4 regions of the Kitasatospora sp. NPDC001664 genome follow, and region 1 is predicted to be linked to each of the others. Evidence: riboswitches for the same ligand, from Rfam matches in the RefSeq annotation. Region 1 holds a riboswitch; each other region holds the start of a gene.
What was found. Region 1 has a riboswitch for cyclic di-AMP ahead of ACWCYY_RS15150 (transglycosylase family protein). Riboswitches for the same ligand answer to the same signal wherever they lie in the genome.
Positions count from the first base shown of each region.

Region 2: another riboswitch for cyclic di-AMP. It lies ahead of ACWCYY_RS32260 (transglycosylase family protein); the one in region 1 lies ahead of ACWCYY_RS15150 (transglycosylase family protein).
Region 3: another riboswitch for cyclic di-AMP. It lies ahead of ACWCYY_RS08665 (M23 family metallopeptidase); the one in region 1 lies ahead of ACWCYY_RS15150 (transglycosylase family protein).
Region 4: another riboswitch for cyclic di-AMP. It lies ahead of ACWCYY_RS19820 (NlpC/P60 family protein); the one in region 1 lies ahead of ACWCYY_RS15150 (transglycosylase family protein).

Region 1 covers NZ_JBSFGS010000009.1:148,523-152,116, reverse strand. The annotation lists gene eno (phosphopyruvate hydratase) at 1-543, opposite strand, end outside; gene ACWCYY_RS15150 (transglycosylase family protein) at 738-1,499, opposite strand; cyclic di-AMP (ydaO/yuaA leader) riboswitch at 1,505-1,657, opposite strand; gene ACWCYY_RS15145 (cytochrome P450 family protein) at 1,883-3,130, opposite strand; gene ACWCYY_RS15140 (SDR family NAD(P)-dependent oxidoreductase) at 3,291-3,594, shown strand, end outside.
Region 2 covers NZ_JBSFGS010000029.1:65,004-68,597, reverse strand. The annotation lists gene ACWCYY_RS32265 (hypothetical protein) at 1-1,914, opposite strand, end outside; cyclic di-AMP (ydaO/yuaA leader) riboswitch at 2,106-2,306, shown strand; gene ACWCYY_RS32260 (transglycosylase family protein) at 2,293-3,444, shown strand; gene ACWCYY_RS32255 (hypothetical protein) at 3,511-3,594, shown strand, end outside.
Region 3 covers NZ_JBSFGS010000004.1:355,789-359,382, reverse strand. The annotation lists gene ACWCYY_RS08680 (PP2C family protein-serine/threonine phosphatase) at 1-438, shown strand, start outside; gene ACWCYY_RS08675 (hypothetical protein) at 768-962, shown strand; gene ACWCYY_RS08670 (DUF6348 family protein) at 1,026-1,754, opposite strand; cyclic di-AMP (ydaO/yuaA leader) riboswitch at 2,124-2,273, shown strand; gene ACWCYY_RS08665 (M23 family metallopeptidase) at 2,276-3,301, shown strand; tRNA gene ACWCYY_RS08660 (tRNA-Gly) at 3,370-3,440, opposite strand.
Region 4 covers NZ_JBSFGS010000013.1:73,786-77,379, reverse strand. The annotation lists gene ACWCYY_RS19830 (NYN domain-containing protein) at 1-528, shown strand, start outside; gene ACWCYY_RS19825 (C40 family peptidase) at 724-1,755, shown strand; cyclic di-AMP (ydaO/yuaA leader) riboswitch at 2,128-2,289, shown strand; gene ACWCYY_RS19820 (NlpC/P60 family protein) at 2,351-3,406, shown strand.

The DNA.
Region 1 (3,594 bases):
CCAGCGGACGGCCTCGGAGAAGGACTCCGCGCCGATCGGGGCGATCATGAACTCCTGGATGTCGACGTTGGAGTCGGCGTGCGACCCACCGTTCAGGATGTTCATCATCGGGACGGGCAGGACGTGCGCGTTCGGGCCGCCCAGGTAGCGGAACAGCGGCAGGTCGCTGGCCTCGGAGGCGGCGTGCGCCACGGCGAGCGAGACGCCCAGGATGGCGTTGGCGCCGAGCGAGGACTTGTCCGGGGTGGCGTCCAGGTCGAGCATGGCCTGGTCGATCAGGCGCTGCTCGGTGGCGTCGTAGCCGACGAGCTCCGGGCCGATCTGCTCGATGACGGCCAGGACGGCCTTCTCGACGCCCTTGCCGAAGTAGCGGTTCTTGTCACCGTCGCGGAGCTCAAGCGCCTCGAAGGCGCCGGTGGAGGCACCCGACGGGACGGCGGCACGGCCGGTGCTGCCGTCGTCCAGACCGACCTCGACCTCGACCGTGGGGTTGCCACGGGAGTCGAGGATCTCGCGGGCTACGACGACATCGATGGACGGCACGAGGCATCTCCTTGCGGAAGCGGGATGTGTAGTCGTTACGACCAGAGCCTAACCGCACCGGGCCCCGGGACCACGCTGACCTTGGTCCCGTCTCACCTCGTGGCCTTCCTACCCACCGGTAGTTCACCTGGGACGGGCACGGAGGGGCCGCACCGTCGAACGGTGCGGCCCCTCCGTGATGACGGTGCGTCGGATCAGCCCAGCTGGAGGACCTGGCCGGGGTAGATCAGGTCGGGGTTGCCACCCACGACCGACTTGTTGGCCTGGTAGACCTGGTGCCAGTCCTGGCCCTTGGCGGCGGCGATGCCGGACAGGGTGTCACCGGACTTGACGGTGTAGCTGCCGGTGGCCGGGGCCTTCGGCGCGGCGTGCTTCGGGGCGTTCACCGTCGGCGCGGCGGCCTTCGGGGTCTCGACCTTGGGCGCCGGCTTGGTGGTCTCGGCGGCCTTCGGCGCCGCCTTCTTGGTCTCCGTCTTGGGCGCGGCGGCCTTCGGGGTCTCCGCCTTCGGCGCGGCCGTGCGGGTCTCCGAACGGGAGGCCTTGGCCTCGGAGTTGGTGTCGACCTGGGCGGCGGCGCCGCCCTTGGTCAGGCCCGCCTTCACGGAGCAGACCGGCCAGGCGCCGGGGCCCTGGGAGGCGAGCACCTTCTCGGCGACCGCGATCTGCTGGCCCTTGGTGGCCTGGTTGGCCTGCGGCGCGTAGGCCTTGCCGCCGAAGCCGGCCCAGGTGCTGGAGGTGAACTGCAGACCGCCGTAGAAGCCGTTGCCGGTGTTGATCGACCAGTTTCCGCCGCTCTCGCACTGGGCGACCTTGTCCCAGGTCGAGACGGGTGCGGCCTGGGCGCCGGTGGCGGCCATCAGCGGAAGGGCGAGGCCGACGCCCGCGACGCCCGCGACGGCGATCGCCTTCTCGGCCTGGGTACGACGACGGTGACGGCCCGAACCAGAAAACAGCATGAAGAAGTCCCTCTCCGCACGCCTGCGAGGTGAGCTGTCGGGTTCGGACCGGGAGGTGGCCCGGCCGCCGTGAGGCGGCTTCACCCCAAGCCGTGGGGGGACGGCGACGTACGTGTGGGTCCCCCGCCCCTGCCCAAGGGTCTGGTCGGTGTCCCGGTAGCGCGGCGGGCAGGATTCGGCGTTCCGCGCGCGGGGTCCGCAGCTGCGGACTCCAGGGAGGGTAAGCAGATCAGCTGATCGATCACAAGCTCATGTCGAACACATCACACCGAAATCACGCTGCGCGGTGGGTCGTCCACAAACCGTACTCCTGTGGCCGGATTGATGTGTATTCAGATCACGGTCGATCAGATATGACCGACACGCCGTCAGATAACGGGTGTTCAGCCTTCCGGGGTGAAGCGGACCGGCAACTCCCGCAGCCCGCGCATAATCAGGCCGCCGCGCCAGCGCAGGTCAGCGGGCTCGGCGGCGAGTTGCAGGTCGGGCAGCCGGGTCAGCAGGGCGGCGAGCGCGAGCTGACCCTCCATCCGGGCCAGCGGGGCGCCGATGCAGTAGTGGATGCCGTGGCCGAAACCCAGGTGCGGATTGTCCTTGCGCGCGAGGTCGAGGGTGTTCTCCGCCGCGAACCGGGCCGGGTCGCGGTCGGCCGCCGCCAGTACCACCAGCACCGGGTCGCCGACCGGGATGTCCACCCCGCCGATGGTCAGCGGGCTGGTGGCGAACCGCCAGGTGGCCAGCTCCACCGGGCCGTCGTAGCGCAGCAGTTCCTCCACCGCCGTCTCCAGCAGCGCGCTCTCGCCCCGGCGCAGCGACGCCTGCAGCAGCTCCCGCTGCTCCGGGTCGCGCAGCAGGGCGTAGGTGCCGTTGCCGATCAGGTTGATGGTGGTCTCGAAGCCGGCGAACAGCAGGATGAAGGCCATCGCGGCGGCCTCGTTCTCCGTCAGGTGCTCACCGTGGTCACTGGCGCGGATCAGGCCGGAGATCAGGTCGTCGCCGAGGTCGGCCCGCTTGCGGTGGATCAGCTCCAGCAGGTAGGCGCGGATCCTCTTCACCGCCCGCCCCACTCCGCCGCGTTGGCCGCCGTGGTGACGGATCATCGCCCCGGCCCAGTCCCGCAGGTCGTCCTGGTCCTCCGGCGGCACGCCGAGCAGGTCGCAGATCGCGTAGATGGGCAGCGGGAAGGCGAACTCGTGGATCAGGTCGGCCTCGCCGCGGGCCGCGAAGCCGTCCACCAGGCGGTCGGTCAGCTCCTGCACCCGGGGCTGGAACTCGGCCACCCGGCGCGGGGTGAAGGCCTTGGAGACCAGCCGGCGCAGCCGGGTGTGGTCCGGCGGGTCGATGTTCAGCAGATGGGTCATCAGGTCGGCCTGCCGCTCCCCCGGGATGCCGACCCGGCCGGTGCGGTGGGCCTGCTCGCTGTGGTGCGCCGGGTTCTTGGAGAGCCGGGCGTCGGCCAGCGCCTGCCGGGCGTCCGCGTACCGGGTGACCAGCCAGGCGTCCACCCCGCTGGGCAGCGTGGTGCGGTGCACCGGGGCGTGCTCGCGCAGCCAGGCGTACGCGGGGTACGGATCGGCGGCGAACTCCCAGGTGAAGAGGGCGGGCTGGGTCGGGGCGGGGCTGTCCGGCATGGTGTGAACGGTAACCCGCCGAAGTATGAGTGAGCCTGGTCACCTGGCGGGTAATTGCTCTTGCGGAGGATCGGAGCGTGCTTACGATCCTCCGATACGGACTTGGAGGGACGCCGGTGCGGCGCGTCCCGCCGGGCGCGGCTCAAGGAGGAGCAGTCCCATGCGAGTAACCGGGGCAGTGGTGGTCATCGCGGTACTGGACGGCGGTTCGGGTGCCGGGCTGGCCCGGCGGTTCGCCGCCGCCGGCGCGGCCGGGATGCTGATCGCCGATCAGCGGGCCGGCGTGGCGGAGGACCTGGCCACCGAACTGGACCGTCCGGGCTGCCCGGTGGTCGGGGTGGGCGCCGACGTCCGGCAGCCCTCCGACGTGGCCGCCCTGGTCTCCACCGCGGTCAAGCACCTGGGCCCGATCGACCTGTTCTGCGTCTGCGGCCCCGACGCCGAGCGCATCCTCCCGATCGCCG
Region 2 (3,594 bases), on a different contig from region 1:
GCTGAACTCGCAGTCCAGGATGGCGATGTCCTCCGGTGCCCCGCCGTCCACCGCGCGCAGCGCGACCCCGGCCTTCCGGTATCCCGTGAACTTGCTGCGCGTCACCTGGACGGTCTCGCCCGGGAGTTGGTGCAGCGCGGTGGAGACGGCGTAGTCCGACTGCCCGGCCGCGTCGATCAGCAGGCCGTCGAAGACGGTGCCCTTGTCCCGGCCGAGCGCGTGGATCGCCACTCCGCCGGCCGCGTTGCCGTACAGGACGGTTCCGTTGTAGTCGAAGTCGTTCAGGTAGGCGCCGTGCTCGATGCCCCAGCCGCCGTTGTGGTAGGCCACGAACTGGCCCACGGTGTGGTGGAATTCGGCGTTCAGCCAGACGAAGATGCCGTTCTCCAGGTTGTTGTGGGCCAGGCAGCGCTCGAAGGTCCACACCCCTTCGCTGGTCTCCGGCCACTCGTAGCCGGAGGCGCCGTTGGCGCCCTGGACGCCGACCGCCACGCAGTCCCGGGCCACCCCGCCCTTGCCCGCGCCGAGGCTGAAGCCGGTCAGCCGGTAGCCGCGCGGGTTGGGGTCGAACTGGGTGCGGGAGGCCACGCAGGCGTCGTAGGTGATGTCGTTGGAGGGCCCCTGGGGGGTGCGGGTGTCCAGCGGACCGTCCCACCAGTAGGCGTCCTCCCAGGTCTGGTGGGCGATGCAGGAGCGGAAGGTGATGCCGTGGCAGTTGTGCGGCACGAAGGCGTGGCTGCCGGTGTCGCGGACCACCACGCCCTCCACCACGGTGCCCCGGGTGGTGTCGCCGAGCATGTGGAAGTGCAACCCGTACCGGCCGAGCACCGGCTCGGTGACGGGCTTGCCGGCCCACTTCTCCTTGCCGGCCGACCTCGGGCCCATCCAGCGCAGCGCGGCGTAGCGGACGTCGGCCCGCTGGTTGCTGGTGATGTGGACGTGGGCCCGGCCCTTCTCGGTGCCCTCGACCCGGACGTTGCGGGTCAGGTTGAGCACCTCGGCGCCGACGCTCACCCCGCCGCCGGTGGTGACCTTGGGGTGGGCGTACTTGAGCGGGCCGTCCAGGCTGACGGTGGATCCGTTGACGGCGGTGACGGTGCGGTGGTCGTAGCGCTCGGAGAAGCCCTCGGCGTCGGGCGTCCCGGTCGGGGTGACGGCGAGCTCGTCGCCGACCTGCCAGCCGGCCGGGGCGGCGGCCAGCCGGATGCTGGTGTCGCCGGCCTTCAGCGGGCCGGCCGCGCGGACCCAGGCGGTGCGCTGGGCGCCCGCCAGGCGGAGCCGGCCGGAGCCGGTGACCCAGAGGCCGGTGTCGCTCTCCACCAGGGCCATCCCGCCGCCCTGGAAGCGTCCCTCGTCGACCGCGGGGAAGCGGACGGCGTGGACGGTGGCGGCGTTCGACGGGGCGAGGGTGAGCGCGCCGCGGACCTCGACGTTGCCGTGCGAGGTGAGCGAAACCGGACGATCCGGGGCAAAGGTGAGCGAACCTGACGGTTCGACCAGGAGCGAACCCACCGTCACGTCGCCGTCCAGCAGCACGTGGTCGGTGATCCGCACCGCCGCGCCGGGGCGGGGCGCGGCGCCGCCGCTCCAGCCGGCCGGGTCGGACCAGCTCCGCGGCCGCACCGTCTCGGCGGGCGAGGCGGAGGCGGCGGCCGATTCGGTGGGCGAGGCCGAGGCGGACGGGCTGTCAGAGGCACCGGGCGAAGCACCGTGCGAATGCGAAGCTTCCGTCGGCGGCGGTGGCTTCGCCGCCGAGGGGGCGTCAGGACCGCTGCCGCTGCGCCGTACCACCTCCTCCACCCCGACCGCCGCCAGGGCGGTGCCGATCGCCAGGCCGATGAGGAGCTTCCGGCGACTGACCTTTGCCGATCCGTTGTCCGCCGGGCCCGACTGGGGCCCTCTCGCGTGCCGCATGACCCGAAGCATAGGCAAATCCCTTTGCTCGCAAGGAATTTGAACAGAATCGATCGGAATCGACATCCGGATCGACAGCTTCCGGTTCATGAAGAGTCGGTAAAGAAACCATGATCAGCATCACAGGGGTTTGCGGTTTCAACTTAACTCTGCCTAACGTGACGCCCTGTTCGTGACCACACGGACCCAGCCCCTCCGGAACGCCGAATCCTGCCGCCGGACGGGTCGGCAGCTCATCAGCACCGCGGCAGGGGCGGGGGAACCACAGGTAAGTCGCCTGGTTTTGGTCATGTATGACCGATTTCAGGCTTGGGGTGAAGCCGCGCTCAGGCACGGCCGGGCAACTCCAGCCCGAATCCGACAGCTCACCTCGCAGGCGTGGGAGAGGAACGCGTCTTCGTGCTGTCCAGCACCACTTCCAAGCGTGCCCGCCGACTCATCGCCGCCACCGGCGTCGTGGGCATCGGCCTCACCATCCCGACCCTCACCGCCGGCACCGCCTCGGCCGCCCCCGTCTCCGTGTGGGACAAGGTCGCCGCGTGCGAGTCCACCAACGACTGGTCGATCAACACCGGCAACGGCTTCTACGGCGGCCTGCAGTTCACCTCCAGCACCTGGGCCGAGTTCGGCGGCAAGCAGTACGCGCCGCAGGCCAACCAGGCCACCAAGGCGCAGCAGATCGCGGTCGCCGAGAAGGTGCTCGCCTCCCAGGGCCCCGGCGCCTGGCCGGTCTGCTCCGTCAAGGCGGGCCTGACCAAGGGCGGCGCCGCCGCCCAGGTCGACACCTCCTCGACCACCACCTCGGCCCCGAAGGCGGAGGCTCCCAAGGCCGCCGAGCAGCCCGCCGCCCAGCCGGCCGCGAAGCCCGCGGCCGCCAAGAGCTACACCGTGGTGGCCGGTGACTGGCTCTCCACCATCGCCCAGCAGCAGAACGTCGAGGGCGGCTGGGAGAAGCTCTACGAGCTGAACAAGGCTCAGCTCACCGAGGGCCCGGACATGATCTACCCGGGCCAGCAGCTGGTCCTGGGCAACGTCGCCCAGGCCGCCCCGGCCCCGGCTCCGGCCCCCAAGTCGACCGCCCCGCAGTCGGGTTCGGCCTCCACCGGCACCACCACCAAGGCGAAGAAGTCCGCCGCCGCGGCCGCCGAGCAGACCGCGACCGTCGCCACCGGCTCCAAGGCCGCCGCGATCAACTTCGCGCTCTCCAAGGTCGGCCAGGCCTACGTCTACGGCGGCAGCAGCAACGGCGGCTGGGACTGCTCCGGCCTGACCCAGGCGGCCTTCCGCCAGGCCGGGATCTCCCTGCCGCGGGTGGCCAACGACCAGGCGGACGCCGCCACCCGGGTCTCGCTGGACAACCTCCAGGCGGGCGACCTGCTGTTCTGGTCCAACAACGGCGCCAACTCCGGCGTCTACCACGTCGCCATCTACCTGGGCGGCGGCAAGTACGTCGAGGCGGCCAACCCCCGCGCCGGCGTGAAGACCGAGACCATCGCCAACTGGGCCCCCGACTTCGCGGGCCGCGTCTGACGACGGCATGAAGCCGTGCCCCCGGAGACCTGGTCGGCTCCGGGGGCACGGCCGTATCCTGCCGCCATGGCCAAGGTCAACGTCTCCCTGGAAGCCGACTTCGCGATCGAGCTGATGCTCCTCGCCGGCACCAAGAACCCGCAGGACGCC
Region 3 (3,594 bases), on a different contig from region 1:
TACCTGCTCCGCCAGGACTGGGACGAGGGCTTCGCCACCGCCGTCCACCTGGTGCTCGACCTGGACACCGGCGAGTACGAGCTGCTCTCGGCCGGCCACCTGCCCGGCATGCAGCGGCACGCCGGCACCGGCCGCTGGGACGTGATGGAGGCCCCCGAGGGCGGGCTGCTCGGGGTGTACGACGGCGCCAAGTTCGAGGGCGTGCGCGGCCGGTTGGACCGCGGCGACGTGCTGATGCTCTGCACCGACGGCATGGTGGAGGTGCCCGGCCGTGACCTCACCGAGGGCATGGACCGGCTGATGGGCGAGGCGGACCGGCTGGTCGGGGGCGCCCCGTTCGCCCAACTCGGCGGCCGCGGCTCGGCGGTGAAGCTCATCGAGTCGGTGGCCAAGGACGTCAACGACGACCGCGCGGTCCTGCTGCTCTGGCGGGGCTGACCGACTGTCAAGTCCCGACGCCGATCTTCGGCCATTCCTGGGGCATAGTCCGGAAAGTGGATCTAGGACCGCCCGGAGCCGTCAAGTGCCAGTTGGGGCGGCCCTGCCGACGGACCGTCAGGCCTGCTCGGCTATCGTCTCGGTCGGCGGAAATTCGTCTCACATCGCAGGATCTTCGGGGCCTGCTCACGGCAAGTCCTTTACGCAGTCCGCACGAACGACCACACTGAGTCCGGGTGGGACGGTCGGTTCTCGGGGGGTCCGGGGGATTGCTCGGGGGATTGGGCCCGCCACGAAACTCGCTACGTAGAAAGAGGAAGTGAGTCCGGGTGGCCTTCTCCGTCTCAGCCCTGGTCCTGTTCGGCATCATCTGCGTGATCTTCATCCGCAACAAGCAGTTGAAGACCAGCCATGCCATCATCGCCGCGCTCTTCGGCTTCATGCTGAGCCAGTCCACGGCGGCCAAGCCGATCCAGGACTTCCTCAGCCAGCTCGCGCAGACCATCTCCTCGGTCGCCAGCTGAGCAGCCGCCACCCCGGCCGGCCCGGCCGGGAGGCGTCCGGTCGCGGGCCCGCCTGACGGTGGGTCAGCGCCGTCCCCGCCACCAGCGCGCGAATCTTCCGCGCGGTGGTGCGGGCGCCGCCGCGCGCTCCGGCAGTGCCTCGGGCTCGGGCGCGAACACCAGGAACAGCCGCGCCCAGCAGAGCCGTTCGCCGCGCGGCCAGTCCTGTGCGCGCAGGGCCCGCGAGGCCGCGCTGCTGACCCGGCCGTTCACCCGCACCTCGGCCACGTCGTGGCCGGCCTTGCCGCCGAAGAACAGCTTCACGCCGTTGACCTGGCCGGGCACCAGCTCCGGCAGCACGGCGGCGGCCAGCGCGGGGGAGGAGTGCTGCTCCGCGAGCCAGTCGGCGAGCAGCTCCGAGCCGGTGCCGAAGGTGGCCGCCGGGCTCTGCACCACCCGCCAGCCGGGGAACTCGGGAGTGCTGAACGCGTGCCCGCCGTCCAGGAGTTGGAGCACGGCGGTGGCGGTGGTGCCGGCCCAGATCATCACCGCGTTGTCGAGCTGCTCGGCGTCGTCGCCGCCGAAGCCCGCCGCGCAGTCCCAGACCACCGGACCGTCGCCCCGGCCGAGCTGGAGGACGTAGCCGAGGTCGACGTGGCCGGTGGTGCCCCGCTCGGCGTGGTCGCGGACCGCCACGGCGGTGGTGCCGGGCCCCCGGACCACCGCACCGTCCACGGTGAACTCCAGGCCCAGGCGGGCCATCTCGCGGACCACTCCGCGTCGGATGACGGCCAGCCGCTCCTCGTGGGGCACGGGCGGATCTCCTCGGTGCCGCCCGGACGGCGGCGCTCTGTTCTCGAACGGGAACCTCGAACGGCGAGCGTATCGGCCTGGCGTGACCGGTGTCACGGCGCCTGCCGACGGAGCGCGCAGGGCCGTACCCGGACCGTCGCATTCGACACCCTGCGTGCACGGAGGATCGGCCCAGGGTCAGCGATCATGGCCGCCAAGGGCCGAAGTCCCCGGCCCGGAGTGACTTTGGTCCCGCCCGATCGTCGTTGATCGTTCAACCCGGGGTTGCCAGCGGCCGGGGCGATGGGCTTAGCTGCGGATCCAGTCCGGCGGATCGACCGGACGGGCCCACCGGGTGGAACGCCGAGTCCTGCCACCACCCGGAGCCTCGAACCAGCACAGCCATGGCAGGAGTGGGGGACCCACAGGTAAGTCGCCGTACCGGTACGCCGGTCCGGCTAGGGGTGAAGCCGCGCCAGCGGCCGGGCATCTCCAGCCCGAACCCGACAGCTCACCTCACAGGCGTCGGAGAGGAAAGCCCCATGGGCAAGCACCGTCGCGTCCAGCTGTCCCGTCTGACCCGCATCGCGGTCGCCACCGGTGTGGTCGGTGCCGCGTTCGCCGTCCCGGTCAGCGCCGCCAGCGCGCACCAGAGCCACACCCCGGCCGCCGCCCCCGAGGCCGCCGCCGTCACCGCCGTGGTGGCCGAGTCCGCCCCGGCGGCCGCGCCCGCCGAGGCTCCGGCCGCCGCTCCGGCCGCCGAGGCCAAGGCCTACCAGGTCGTCAGCGGCGACACCCTCTCGAAGATCGCCTCCGCCCAGCAGGTCGACGGCGGCTGGCAGAAGCTCTACCAGGACAACCGGTCCGTCATCGGCGGCAACCCGGACCTGATCTACCCGGGCCAGAACCTCTCGCTCGCGGGCAAGGCCGCGGCCGCCGCCCCGGCGCCGGCCCAGACCCCGGCCCCGCAGCAGCAGTCCAAGAGCACCGAGTCCGCGGACACCACCAAGGCCTCGCGCTCCAAGGCCTCCACCCCGGCCCCGAAGGCCGCGACCCCCAAGGCCGCCGCCCCGCAGGCCGCGGCTCCGAAGGCCGCCGCCCCCAAGGCCGCCGCCCCGAAGGCCGCCGCGCCCAAGGCCGAGACCTCCACCACCGTCGCCTCCGGCGGCTACGTGGCCCCGGTCAGCGGCGGCACCTCCACCGCGTACCACGCCTCCGGCTCCAGCTGGTCCAGCGGCTACCACACCGGTGTGGACTTCCGCGCCTCCACCGGCACCAGCGTGAAGGCCATCACCTCGGGCACCGTGGTCAAGGCCGGCAACGGCGGCGCCTATGGCAACGAGGTCGTCATCCGCCACGCGGACGGCAAGTACTCCGAGTACGCCCACCTCTCCTCGATCGGCGTCTCGGCCGGCCAGACCGTCTCGGCCGGCCAGCAGATCGGCCTCTCGGGTGCCACCGGCAACGTGACCGGCCCGCACCTGCACTTCGAGGTCCGCACCGGCGCCTCCTACGGCTCCGACGTCGACCCGGTCGCGTACCTGCGCGCCCACGGCGTCAACGTCTGAGAGGACTGAGACGACGTCAGAAAGGCTCCGGCCCCCGGTCAGTGACCGGGGGCCGGAGCCTTTCGCGGAGCGGGTGACGAGAATCGAACTCGCGTGACCAGTTTGGAAGACTGGGGCTCTACCATTGAGCTACACCCGCACAGGACGCCCCGTGGCCGCGTGCTGCGGTCCCGAGGACAGGGTCAGCGTACCTGGTCGGGTCGGCTGCTCGCACACCGCTTTCGCGCTCCGGCACGTCGGGGCCGCCCGCCGGGACCGTCAACGGCCGCCCGTGGGAACGGCCGTGGGGGTGT
Region 4 (3,594 bases), on a different contig from region 1:
CAGCGGGAGCTGGCGCTGCCGGTGACGCAGCTCCATCCCGCCGATCTGGTGGACGCGGTGGTACCGGGCTCGGCCTCGCCGCACGACGTGGCCCGGCGGGCGCTGGCCGAGGACGATCCGGCGCTGCTGGACCAGTTGCTGGCGATCCCTCAGGTGCACCTGGTGGTGGACGGCTACAACGTGACGAAGACCGGGTACCCGACGCTGCCGCTGGAGCAGCAGCGGATGCGGCTGTTGGGCGGGCTGGCGATGCTGGCCCAGCGCACCCAGGCCGAGGTGACCTGCGTGTTCGACGGTCAGGACCTGGACGCTCCGGTCATCATGGCGCCGCCGCGCGGCGTGCGGGTGCGGTTCAGCCGGACCGGCGAGACGGCGGACGAGCTGATCCGCCGGCTGGTGCGGGCCGAGCCGCAGGGGCGGCCGGTGGTGGTGGTCTCCACCGACAAGGAGGTGGCGGACGGCGTGAAGAAGGCGGGTGCGCGCCCGGTCTCCTCGATGCTGCTGCTCCGGCGGCTGTCCAGGCCGTGAACTCTTCTGATGTCCGGTCAGGGGAGCGTGGCGCGTTTGTGTCCGTCTCGTGAAAGCCGCTGTGCGTAGGGAAGTTCGTCCCGGTAGGGGAGTGGCGCGACGGCTCCTGACTCACTAGGGTCAGGCGTCAAACCTATTTTCTGGACTATCGCTCGAACGGGTGGGCGTCCAGGAGTGCTGAAGGAGTTCGTCACCTTGGCTTCCCACCGCCGTCCCAAGCAGCCGAGCCGCGCACGGGTCATCGTGCTCACCGCCGCCGCTGCGACCGCGGTCGCCGTCTCCGCCCAGTCCGGTGCCTACGCGGCCCCCGCGAAGCCGACCAAGGACGAGGTCAAGGCCCAGGTCGACAAGCTCTACGAAGAGGGCGAGCAGGCCGCCGAGCGCTACAACGGCGCCAAGGAGCGGGCCGACCAGCTGCGCAAGCAGGCCGACCAGCTGCAGGACCAGGTGGCCCGCGGCCAGGAGCAGATGACGCAGCTCCAGACCGGCCTGGCCGCCGTGGCGGCGGACGAGTACCGCAACGGCGGGGTCGACCCGTCGGTGGCGCTGATGCTCGCCTCCGACCCGGACGGCTACCTGAGCAAGGCCTCCAGCGCCGACCAGGTCAACCAGACCCAGGCGCAGACCCTGCGCTCGCTCCAGGACCAGCAGCGCCGGCTGGACCAGCAGAAGGCCGAGGCCGCCTCGGTGCTGGCCGAGCTGGACCGCAACACCAAGGCCCTGAACGACTCCAAGAACGAGGTCCAGCGCAAGCTGCAGGAGGCCAAGAACCTCCTCAACCAGCTGAGCGCCGCCGACCGCGCCGCCATCACCAGCGGCGACCGCTCCTCCCGCGGTGCCACCCGGATCGACCCGAGCACCCTGCCGCCGGCCGCCGGCTACGCGGGCGTCGCGATGAACGCCGCGCTCAGCAAGCAGGGCCGCGCGTACGTCTGGGGCGCCACCGGCCCGAACAACTTCGACTGCTCCGGCCTGATGGTCTGGGCCTACGCGCAGGCCGGCGTCTCGCTGCCGCGCACCTCGCAGTCGCAGGCCAGCGTCGGCACCAACGTGGGCAACGACGTGGCCAACGCCCAGCCGGGCGACCTGATCATCTATCACAGCGACGCGCACCACGTCGGCATGTACATCGGCAACGGCATGATGGTGCACGCGCCGCGCACCGGTGACGTGGTCAAGGTGGCCCCCGCCAACGTGATGCCGATCAAGACCATCCGCCGCGTCTGACGGCCGGTCAGCCGAGCACGGCATAACGGACATCTGGTGTGAGCCGGGGCAACTGACGCCCCGTGACACGCCCGGGCCCGCCGGAATCCCGCTGTGATGTGGGACACCTCCGGCGGGCCCTCCGTCGTCTCCGGAGGGCGAAATCTCAGCTCACCGTGCATTCGTGATCACGGTCGGTCGCAATCACAAATGCACTTGGACTTTCTTCCGTCTTTTTTCTTACAAGGATTTGAACCGATCACGGTTGGGTTACTAGGGTCATTGTCGAACCACCGCACTGTCGATCGTCCAGCCTGGGCGGCGGCGGTGGTTACCGCCGAGTTCGAGACGCAGCGGGGCAGGGAGAGTTGACTGCCCGACAGGGGACCCCCGAGGGGGTGGCTGCCGATCGGAGCCGGGGAACCACGTTCCTCGGGGTGAATCGGCGTCAGGCCGGCCGGTCCGTCGCGAGACGGTGCGGGGGTGAGACGTCGTAGGGCTACCTTCCAGCCCGAACCCGTCAGCTCACCCGGTAGGCGGACGTAGGAAGAAGGAGCCCGCCTTCGTGGCGTCCCATCGTCGTCCCAAGCCTGCCAGTCGTACCCGCGTCTCGATCATGACGGCCGCCGCTGCCGCCGCCGTGGTCCTCTCCAGCCAGACCGGAGCGCACGCCGACCCGCAGCCCTCCAAGGACGAGGTCAAGAGCCAGATCGACCAGCTCAACGAGCAGGCCGAGGTCACGACCGAGCAGTTCAACGCGAACACCGAGAAGCAGCAGGCCCTGCAGACCCAGGTCGGCCACCTCCAGGACGAGGTGGCGCGCGGTCAGGAGCAGGTGAACGCCCTCCAGGCCAGCCTCGGTGAGATCGCCGCCGAGCAGTACCGCAGCGGTGGGATATCCCCGACCGTCCAGCTGATGCTCTCCAGCAGCCCGGACGCCTTCCTCGGCCAGGCCGGTGCGATCAACCAGGTCGGCGTCTCGCAGGCCGACGCGCTGAAGCAGCTGAAGACCGAGCAGGACAAGCTCGACCAGCAGAAGGCCGAGACCCAGGGCAAGCTGGCCGACCTGGAGAAGACCAGCCAGCAGCTGAAGGCCCAGAAGGAGGACGTCCAGGGCAAGTTGGCGAAGGCCCAGGCCCTGTACGACTCGCTGGACGCGGCCGAGAAGCAGAAGATCCGCGAGGCCGAGCAGAAGGCCGCCGCCGAGGCGAGCGCCAAGGCCGCCGCGGCGAAGTCCGCGGCCAAGCCGCAGTCCTCCGGCGGTGACGAGCGCGCCTCCCGTTCGGAGAGCCGCACCGACCTGAGCTCCCTCCCGGCCGGCTCCTTCGCCGCGACCGTGGTCGCCGCCGCCGAGGCGCAGATCGGCAAGCCCTACGGCTGGGGCGACACCGGCCCGGACTCCTTCGACTGCTCCGGCCTGATGGTCTGGTCGTTCAAGAAGGCCGGGATCTCGCTGCCGCGCACCTCGCAGTCGCAGGCCGGCGCCGGCACCAACATCGGCACCAACATCGCCGACGCCAAGCCCGGCGACCTGATCATCTACTACGGCGACCGGCACCACGTCGGCCTGTACGTCGGCGGCGGCCAGATCGTGCACGCCCCGCGCACCGGCACCCTGGTCCGGCACGAGTCCGCCACGGTGATGCCGATCAACGCGATCGTCCGGGTCTGACCCACCCGAACGTCCTACAGCCCGCAGGCCCGGCCCCGTGCCGGGCCTGCGGCGTTTCCCGACGGTGGATCAGCTGTCCGATTAGTGGTCAAATATTCGTCCCTGTAGGGGTTTGGACTAGATCGCCGCGACTCGCTAACGTCTGCCCCCGGACCTCCGTCAGGACGCCCGCCCACCTGGTCGGCGGC